3 regions of the Nocardiopsis baichengensis YIM 90130 genome follow, and region 1 is predicted to be linked to each of the others. Evidence: riboswitches for the same ligand, from Rfam matches in the RefSeq annotation. Region 1 holds a riboswitch; each other region holds the start of a gene.

Region 1 (3,263 bases):
AGACGAGACGCCCGGGGCGCGGCGTCCCGACGCCCGCCCCTCCGCAGGCCGCCGCCGTGCGCCCCGCCTCCCCAGACCCATCGACGAAACGCGAGACATGGCCAAACCAATCGGCACCCACGCCCTCAACCTGGTCCGCGGCGCCCTGATCGGCACCGCCGAGGTGGTGCCCGGGATCAGCGGCGGCACCGTCGCCCTGATCACCGGTATCTACGAGACCATCATCACCTCGGCCGGCCACGTGGTCAGCGGCATCCGCCTCACCGTCTCCGACCTGCCCCGCGGACGCGGCACGGCGCGCGCCGCAGCCGAGTTCCGCCAGGCCGACTGGGCCGCGGTGTTCGCGGTGCTGATCGGTATGGCGGCGGCGGCCCTGACCGCGGCCAAGCTGCTGGCCCCGCTGGTGGAGTCCGAGCAGCAGTTCGCCTACGCCGTGTTCTTCGGCCTGGTGCTGGCCTCGGTCTATGTGCCCTACTCCAGCACCCCCGAGCGCTGGCGCATCGGCGACTACCTGCTGGCGCTCGGCGTTGCGGCGGTCGCCTTCGTGCTGATCGGGCTCCCGCCCTCGCAGATCGAGCCCAACCCGCTGATCGTGGTGTGCGCGGCCGCGGTCGCGGTCTCCGCCCTGGTGCTGCCGGGCATGTCGGGTTCGCTGATCCTGCTGACGCTCGGCCTGTACACCCCCACCATGAACGCCCTCAACGACCGCGACCTCGGCTACATCGGCACCTTCTTCCTGGGCGCCCTGATCGGCGGGGCGCTGTTCGTCAAGCTCCTGCAGTGGCTGCTGGACCGCCACCACCACCTGGCCATGGTGGTCATGACCGGCCTGCTCGCCGGCTCCCTGCGCGCGCTGTGGCCCTGGCAGCACGAGGACCGCACCTTCTACGCCCCCACGGAGGTGCCGTTCACCGTCCTGCTGATGGCCATCGGCTTCGCCGTCGTGGTGGCCGTGCTGCTGCTGGAGCGCGCGACCCGCTCCCGGCGCGGGGACGGCGACGGGCACGCGGACTCGCGCGGCGAGGGCCGCGGAGGAGGCGGCGCCCCGCGCGGCGGCAGGCACGCCCGACCCGCCTCCGGAGCCGCACCGCGCATGTGACACGCTGATCGCACGCCCTGCCGGGCCGCCGTCGACGGCCCGGCCGCAACCGAATACCGGCGCGGGGTGCCGCGCGGAGCCCTCCTCCGCCCGCGGCTGAGATCAGACCCGTCGAACCTGCACTAGCTCGCACTAGCGAAGGGACGCCCATGAGCTCCTTCAACATCCTGTCCATCGCCGGGACCGACCCCAGCGGCGGCGCGGGGATCCAGGCCGACCTCAAGGCCTTCTCCGCGCTCGGGGGGTACGGCATGAGCGTGGTGACCGCCCTGGTCGCGCAGACCACCACCGGGGTGGCGGCGGTGCACCGGGTGCCCCCGGAGTTCATCACCCGCCAGCTCGACGTGCTGCTGCAGGACGTGCGGGCCGACGCCGTCAAGATCGGCATGCTGGGCGACACCGACGTGATCGCCGCCGTGGTCGGGGCGCTGGACGCCTACCGGCCCCCGCACGTGGTCCTGGACCCGGTCATGGTCGCCAAGAGCGGCGACCGGCTGCTGGCGGCCGACGCGATCGAGGCCGTGCGCACCGAACTGCTGCCGCGCGCCGACCTGATCACCCCGAACCTGCCCGAGGCCGCCGAGCTGCTGGGCGAGCCGGAGGCGGCCGACACCGCCGCCATGGAGGCCCAGGCCCGCCGCCTGCTGGAGCTGGGCGCCCGCCGGGTGCTGATCAAGGGCGGCCACCTGGACACCGCCCAGAGCACCGACCTGCTGGTGGAGCCGGGGGCCCAGGCATGGGCGTTCTCGGCGCCGCGGGTGCCGACCGGCAACACCCACGGCACCGGCTGCACCCTGTCGTCGGCCATCGCCGCCCTGCTCCCGCAGCGGGACGGCTGCGCGGCGGCGGTGCGGGAGGCCAAGGACTACCTGACCGGGGCGCTGCGGCGCGCCGACGAGCTGGACGTGGGCGCGGGCAAGGGGCCGGTCCACCACTTCCACGCCTGGTGGTGACCGGGCCCGCCCTCCGACGGAAGAAGGGCCCGTCCGCCTGCGCGGACGGGCCCTTCTTCCGTTCCCCGGTACCGCTCGGGGGCGCTAGCGGTTCTCCGGGACCCGGATGTCCGGGTTCTTCCACTCGGGGTTGGAGAAGTAGCGGCGGGTCTCGGCGACCACCACCGGCGAGAGCAGCAGCAGCCCGACCAGGTTGGGCAGCGCCATCAGGCCGTTGGCGATGTCGCTGAACAGCCAGACCACGTCCAGCTGGGCGGTGGCGCCGACGAAGACCACCAGGACGAAGACCACCCGGTAGAAGGGCACCACGCGGTGGCCAGCCAGGTAGTCGACGCAGCGGTCGCCGTAGTAGGACCAGCCCAGGATGGTGGTGAAGGCGAAGACCACCACCGCGATCGCGAGCATGTACCCGGCCATCGGCGCCAGGGCCGGCGAGAGCGTGCCCAGCCCCTCCTGCAGCGCCGCCGAGGTGAGCTGCGCGCCGTCGTCGTCGCCGTGCTCCCAGACGCCGGTGACGATGATGACCAGGCAGGTCATGGTGACCACGATGATGGTGTCGATGAAGGTCTGGGTCATCGAGACCATCGCCTGGCGCACGGGCTGGTCGGTCTTGGCCGCGGCCGCCGCGATGGCGCCGGTGCCCAGACCGGACTCGTTGGAGAAGATGCCGCGGGCCACGCCCATCTGCAGCGCGATCAGCACGGTGGAGCCGACGAAGCCGCCGGTGGCCGCGGTTCCGGTGAAGGCGTCGGTGACGATCAGCGCCAGCGCGGCGGGCAGGTCGCCCACGTGGACGATGAGCACCACCAGGGTGACGGCGATGTAGAGCAGGATCATCACCGGGACCACCGCCGAGGCGACCCGGCCGATGCTCTTGATGCCGCCGATGACGACGACGCCGATGAGCACCGTCATCACCGCACCGGTGATCCACGGGGCCACGTTCCAGTTCTCCGAGACCTGCTGGGCCACGGTGTTGGCCTGGGTGCCGTTGCCGATGCCGAAGGCCGCGATCGCGCCGAAGAGCGCGAACAGGAAGCCCAGCGTGGTGCCCAGGCCGCCGGACAGGCCGTTCTTCAGGTAGAACATCGGCCCGCCGCTCTGCTTGCCGACGGCGTCGCGCTGGCGGTACTTCACGCCCAGCAGGGCCTCGCTGTACTTGGTGGCCATGCCGACCAGGCCGGTCATCCACATCCAGAACAGCGCGCCGG
Region 2 (3,263 bases), on a different contig from region 1:
GCCAAAGGGGCCTCGGCGAGGCGGCGCTTCAGGTGGGCCGCGGCGGCGCGGGGGTCATCGGCCTCGGTGATCGCGCGCACCACGACCACCCGGCGCGCCCCGGCCTCCAGCACCTCGCCGAGGTTCTGCGCGTCGATGCCGCCGATGGCGAACCACGGGCGCCCCTCGGCCAGCTCGGCGGCGCGGCGCACCAGGTCCAGCCCGGCGGCCGGGCGCCCCGGCTTGGTGGGGGTGGCCCAGGTCGGTCCGACGCAGAAGTAGTCCGTTCCGGGCTCCTTGGCCGACGCCGCGGCGACATCGGCGTTGTTGTTCGACCGGCCGATCAGGGGGCCGTCCCCGATGATCTGTCGCGCGTAGGGCACGGGCAGGTCGTTCTGCCCCAGGTGGAGCACGTCGGCTCCGGCCGCGCGCGCGATGTCGGCACGGTCGTTGACGGCCATCAGCGCCCCGTGGCGGTCGCACGCCTCGCGCATGACCTCCAGGGCCTCCAGCTCCTGGCGCGCCTCCAGCCCCTTGTCGCGGAGCTGGACGATGTCCACCCCGCCGGCCAGGGCCGCGTCGAGGAACGCGGCCAGGTCGCCCTTGTCCCGGCGGGCGTCGGTGCACAGGTACAGGCGGGCGCCGCCCAGTCGTTCGCGCAAGCTGTCGCTCATCCGGCCAGAGTAGCGGTGCGTCCCCCGACGAGGCCGGGGGCCGTCACCGGCCACGGCCTCTGCCGGTGCGGGAGGCGGCGGCGAGCACACGGTGACCGGTCGCACGGCCGGGGACGGCCTCTCCCCCGGCCTCTTCCGCCGCTGCCGTCGGTACCGTCGCTTCCGTACGGCGGCCCCGTTCGCCTCTGGCGCGGCCGCCGTCGCAGCCGTCCATCGGCTGCGGGAGGAATCCTCCGGTGGGCCATCGCCGTCGGCCGTCCGCCGTGAACACCGCGGCCACGGCATCGCTCCGCACGTGAAGCGGCGGCACGCGCACGAGGGCCGGGCTCGCGGCGGGAGCGCCTTCCCCGGCCTCGGACGGCTCAGAAGGAGCCGAGCGCCTGCGCCCTGCGCCGCACCTCCGTCCCCCGGTTCTCCGCCAGGGCCTGGACCGGCGAGCCGGGCAGGGTGTCGTCCGGGGTGAAGAGCCACTCCAGGGCCTCCTCCTCGGAGAACCCGCTGTCCGCCAGCAGCGTCAGGGTCCCCGGCAGCCCCTTGAGCACGTCCCCGCCCGAGATGAGCGCGGCCGGGACCATCACCTCTCCCCTGCGCCTGACGCCCAGCAGCCGCCGTTCGCGCATGTACTGCTTGACGCGGTTGGGCCCGATGCCCAGCGCCGTGCCCGCCTCGTTCAGGGTCATCCAGTCGCCGACCAGGGAGTCGGCACCGTTGTCGTTCTGAGTCACGAACCCAATGTGCCACAGCCCTCGGACGTTCAGGGCGCCTCGTGCCGCCGGGGCGCGCCGACTAGGATGGGATGTGTCGCCGCCGGGACGCGTTCCCGGCGGCACCGTCCCCGCGGGAGCCGGGTGGGACCCGGCTGAGAGGGGGGCTGCCGCCCCCGACCGCACGAACCTGATCCGGGTCATACCGGCGAAGGGAGTGGTGAGAACCGCCATGTCCGAATCGTCGCCCGAGGCGCCCGAGGCGCCCGATACGCCCGAAGCGGTCGGCACGTTCGACGCGGTCATCGCCGGCGGCGGCCTGATCGGCCTGGCCACCGCCTGGCGCGCCGCCCGCCGCGGCCTGCGCACCGCCGTCGTCGCCCCCGCCGCCGACCCCGCGGCCGCCTCCGGTGTGGCCGCCGGCATGCTCACCCCCGCCACCGAGGCGGTCTTCGGCGAAGAGGCGCTGATGCGGCTGGGCGCCGCCTCCCGGGACCGCTACCCCTCCTTCATCGCGGAGGTGGAGGCCGACGCGGGGACCGCGGCCGGCTACAGCCCCCGCGGCACCCTGCAGATCGCCTTCGACACCGACGACCTCGCCCGCCTGACCGAGCTGGGCGAGCTGCAGTCCCGGCTGGGCCTGAAGGCCGAACGCATCACCTCCCGCGAATGCCGCCGCCTGGAGCCGATGCTCGCCCCGCACGTGCGCGGCGGCGTGCACGCGCCCGACGACCACTCGGTGGACCCGCGGCGGCTCACCGCGGCCCTGCGCCGCGCCGCCTCCGCCCGCGGCACCGTCCTCGTGGCCGACCGCGCCGCCGAGGTGGTGTGCGCGGGCGGCGCGGTGCACGGCCTGCGCACCGCCTCGGGACGGGTGATCGAGGCCGGCCGGGTGGTGCTGGCCGCCGGGGCCTGGACCCCCGACATCGGCGGGCTGCCCGAGGGGCTGCTGCCGCCGCTGCGCCCGGTCAAGGGGCAGCTGCTGCGGCTGCGCACCCCGGCCGGGCAGGAGCCGGTCGTCTCCCGCACCGTGCGCGGCCTGGTCAAGGGCGCCCCGGTCTACCTGGTTCCGCGCCCGGACGGGGAGGTCGTGCTCGGCGCCACCCAGGAGGAGATGGGCCGGGACACCCGGCTCACCGCGGGCGGCGTCTATGGGCTGCTGCGCGACGCCCACGAGCTGGTGCCCGGCGTCAGCGAGCTGGAGATCGCCGAGGCCTGCGTGGGCCTGCGCCCCGGGTCTCCCGACAACGGGCCGCTGCTGGGCCCGCTCGGCGCGGGCGCGCCCGAGGGCCTGCACCTGGCCACCGGCCACCACCGGCACGGGGTGCTGCTCACCCCCGCCACCGCCGACGCCATGGCCGCCGCCCTGCTGGGCGAGGACCTTCCGGCCGAGGCACGCCCCTTCGCGGCCGCCCGCTTCGGGCCCGGCGAGGGGCCCAGGACCCCAGGAACGAACACCCGGGACGAACGTGAGGAGCCCTGAAGCCATGGAGGTGACCGTCAACGGGGAGCGGCGCGCCGTCGACCCCGGGACCACCGTCGGCGACCTGGTGCGCGGCCTGACCGGCGCCGCGAACGGCGTGGCCGCCGCGCTCAACGACGAGGTGGTCCCGCGGGCCGGCTGGGACACCGCCACCGTCGCCGAGAACGACCGCGTGGACGTGCTCACCGCGGTCCAGGGAGGTTGAGATGACGACCGCCACCGCCCACGACGGCGCCCGCGACGGCGCCCGCGCCGCCGCCACCGCCGCCGACCCGCTGGTCATCGCCGGGCGCTCGTTCGCGTCGCGGCTGATCACCGGCACCGGCGGCGCACCCTCCATGCGGGTGCTGGAGGAGGCCCTGCAGGCCTCCGGCACCGAGCTGACCACCGTCGCCATGCGCAGGGTCACCCCCGGCTCCGACG
Region 3 (3,263 bases), on a different contig from region 1:
CTCGGCCCAGGTCACCGCGTCCTGGCCGAAGGTGGGCTCGTCCAGCAGCAGCACGTCGGGGGCGTGCTCGGGGTCGGAGCTGAGCGCGGTGGCCACCGACAGCCGCCGCTTCTCCCCGCCGGAGAGCGTGAAGGGGTGGGCCCCCTCCAGGCCGTCCAGGCGCAGCCGCCCCATGAGCTCCTCGGCCCGCGCGGCGGCGCGCCGGGGCGGTGCGCCGGCCCGCAGCGGGGCGAACTCCAGCTCGTCGCGGACGGTGCCGGTGACGAACTGGTCCTCGGCCTGCTGGAAGACGGTGCCCACGTGCCGGGCGAGCCGCCGGGCCGGCCAGCGCCCCAGGTCCCGGCCGTCGGCCGCGGCCAGCGCCCCGGCCGGGCGCACCCGCCCGCCGTCCGGGCGGGCCAGCCCGCCCAGCAGCGCCAGCAGGGTCGACTTCCCGGCGCCGTTGGCCCCGGTCAGCGCGGTCACGGCGGCGGAGCGCACCGCGGCGTCCACCCCGTCGAGCACGGCCCGCCGCCCGCGCGCCGGCCCGCCCGGGGCGCGCGGCTCCAGCGCGCGCAGCCCGCAGGCCTCGACCAGCACCTCGCCGGGGCTGCCCCCGCCGCGCGGGGCCCGGGGCTCGCGCCCGGGCACCCACACCCCGCGTGCGGCCAGATCGGCGCCGTGCTCGGCGAACACCCGGTCCGGCGGGCCGTCGGCGGCCACGCCCCCGCCGGGTTCGAGCACCACCACCCGGTCCACCAGGCCGACCGCGTCGGCCACCCGGTGCTCCACCAGCACCATGGTGGCGCCGCTGGAGGCCGCCAGGTCGGCGACGACCCCGCGCACCAGCGCCGCCCCGTCCGGGTCGAGGTTGGCCGTGGGCTCGTCCAGGAGCAGCAGCCGGGGCCGCATGGCCAGCGCCCCGGCCAGCGCCAGGCGCTGCTGCTCGCCGCCGGACAGGGCGGCGGTGGGGCGCTCCGGCCCGTAGGGGAAGCCCACGGCCGCCAGCGCCTCGCGCACCCGCGGGGCGACCTCCTCGCGCGCCAGGCCCAGGTTCTCGGGGCCGAAGGCGACGTCGTCCCCGGTGCGCGCCATCACCAGCTGGGCCTGCGGGTCCTGGCCCACCAGGGCCGCGGCGCCGCGCCCGCGCCCGGGCGGGGCGCCGTCCACCAGCAGCTCGCCCTCGCTCTGCCCGGTGACGGCGGCCTCCGGGCCGGCCAGCCCGGCCAGGGCCTGCAGGAGCGTGGACTTGCCCGCCCCGGAGGGGCCGAGCAGCAGGACCCGCTCGCCGGGCGCGATCTCCAGGTCCACCCCGCGCAGCGCCCAGGCCTCGCGCCCGGCGTGGCGCCAGCCCCACCCCGCGGCGCGCACCCGCGCGCCCCGGGGACCGGACGGGCTCATCCGCGCGCCGAGGGGAAGGGCGAGAGCGCTCCGGCCCGGGCCAGGGCGCTGGTCAGCGCGCGGCTGCCGACGCCGCCGATCAGCGCGGCGCTGGCCACCACGAGCACGCCGTAGGCGGCCATGAAGTGCGGCGGCCAGGTCGGGTAGTACAGGGTCAGGTCCATGGCCACCGGGGCCAGCCCGGCGGCGGCGCCGGCCAGCACCGAGATCCCCATGCCCCAGCGGCGGTAGCGGGCCCCGGCGAAGACCAGCTCGGGCAGCAGCCCCTGGGCCAGCCCGGCGACCAGCACCATCAGGCCCCAGGAGGTGCCCAGCAGCGCCGAGACGGCGGCCGCGGCCACCGAGGTGAGCACCCCGGCGCCGGCCTTGCGGACGACCAGCATGCCCAGCACGCCGGGGACCAGCCAGACGCCGTAGAGCACGGCCTGGGCGGGCGGGAAGACCAGGAACACCGGCTCGGTCACCGACCAGAGCATGCCCCAGAACCAGAACACCACGCCCACGGCGACGCCCAGGACGGCGGCCACGACGATGTCGACGGTGCGCCAGCGGGGCAGGCGGTCCCGCAGGGCGGCCAGGACGGCCTTGACGGACTTCATGCGGATGTCCCTTCGTATCGGTTGCGCGACACGAGGGGGCGTGAGCCAAGAGCGCCCGGCGCACGGGCGGGTCCTACGACTTCCTTCGCCGGCATGACCCGGATCAGGTGTCTAAGGGTCTGCGGTCGGACCGCACTCTCAGCGCCGGAGCGCTCCCCTGTCGTTCCCTCCCATTATGGCCGAACGGTCAACAATGGGACATACCGCCCTGATAACGCCTCTCCGCCGCCTCTCCGCCGTCTCTACCGCCTCCTCACCGCAGCACGATGCCGTCCTCCATCGCCTGCGGCGGGGCGGGCAGCGCGATCAGCCCCATCTCCGCCGGGCAGGTCAGCAGCGGGTGGCGGGGCAGCACCCGCACGGTGTACCCGCAGGCCCCGGCGCGCGAGAGCGGGACCGTCCCGGTGTAGCGCGGCCCTTCGCCGCCGTCCGGCTCCAGCGCCACCGCCTCGGGCTCCTCCAGCCGGTCGCCGTCGCCGACCCGCCCGATCAGCGCCTCCACCCGCACGTCCTCCGGGGCCAGGGCGCCCAGCTCGACCGTGGCGCGCACCTCCAGCCGCCCGCCCACCTGCGGCGCCCCGGCCGCCCCGGCAAGGTCGACGTGCTGGATGCGCACCGCCGGCCAGCCGGCGCGCACCCGCCGCTTCCAGGCCGCCAGCTCCCGCGCGCCCTGCGCGTCCTCGGCCAGCAGGAGCCGCGAGGAGTCGGCCGCGCCCTGGTAGAGGCGCTCGGTGTACTCGCGCACCATCCGGGTGGCCAGCACCTTGGGCCCCAGCGAGACCAGGGTGTGCTTGACCATCTCCAGCCAGCGCTTGGGCAGGCCGCCGGCGTCGTGGTCGTAGAACAGCGGCGCCACCTGGTGCTCCACCAGGTCGTACAGGGCGCCGGCCTCCAGGTCGTCGCGGCGGTCGGGGTCCTCCACGCCGTCGGCGGTGGGGATGGCCCACCCGTTGGAGCCGTCGAACCACTCCTCCCACCAGCCGTCGCGCACCGACAGGTTGAGCCCGCCGTTCAGCGCCGACTTCATCCCCGAGGTGCCGCTGGCCTCCAGCGGGCGCAGCGGGTTGTTCAGCCACACGTCGCACCCCTGCACCAGGGCGGTGGCCAGCGCCATGTCGTAGTCGGGCAGGAACACCAGGCGGTGGCGCACCCGCGGGTCGTCGGCGAAGCGCACGATGTCCTGGATCAGGCGCTTGCCGCCCTCGTCGGCCGGGTGCGCCTTGCCGGCGACCACGATCTGCACCGGCCGGTCCGGGTGCAGCAGCAGCCGGCGCAGCCGCTCGG

The links. A riboswitch is a leader RNA that binds a small molecule or an ion and turns the genes downstream of it on or off. The one in region 1 is predicted to bind thiamine pyrophosphate.
Region 2: it holds a riboswitch for thiamine pyrophosphate, as region 1 does, so the genes downstream of both, thiO (glycine oxidase ThiO) here and thiD (bifunctional hydroxymethylpyrimidine kinase/phosphomethylpyrimidine kinase) in region 1, are expected to answer to the same signal.
Region 3: it holds a riboswitch for thiamine pyrophosphate, as region 1 does, so the genes downstream of both, C892_RS0126810 (ECF transporter S component) here and thiD (bifunctional hydroxymethylpyrimidine kinase/phosphomethylpyrimidine kinase) in region 1, are expected to answer to the same signal.

What each region holds. Positions count from the first base shown of each region.
Region 1 is NZ_ANAS01000012.1:249,320-252,582, reverse strand. It holds gene C892_RS0112075 (DUF368 domain-containing protein) at 98-1,099, shown strand; TPP riboswitch at 1,152-1,260, shown strand; gene thiD (bifunctional hydroxymethylpyrimidine kinase/phosphomethylpyrimidine kinase) at 1,249-2,052, shown strand; gene C892_RS0112065 (alanine/glycine:cation symporter family protein) at 2,137-3,263, opposite strand, start outside.
Region 2 is NZ_ANAS01000015.1:129,603-132,865, reverse strand. It holds gene thiE (thiamine phosphate synthase) at 1-653, opposite strand, end outside; gene C892_RS0114370 (Rv2175c family DNA-binding protein) at 1,016-1,378, opposite strand; TPP riboswitch at 1,481-1,591, shown strand; gene thiO (glycine oxidase ThiO) at 1,590-2,840, shown strand; gene thiS (sulfur carrier protein ThiS) at 2,845-3,045, shown strand; gene C892_RS0114355 (thiazole synthase) at 3,047-3,263, shown strand, end outside.
Region 3 is NZ_ANAS01000041.1:39,305-42,567, reverse strand. It holds gene C892_RS0126815 (ABC transporter ATP-binding protein) at 1-1,380, opposite strand, end outside; gene C892_RS0126810 (ECF transporter S component) at 1,377-1,979, opposite strand; TPP riboswitch at 2,043-2,148, opposite strand; gene glgP (alpha-glucan family phosphorylase) at 2,233-3,263, opposite strand, start outside.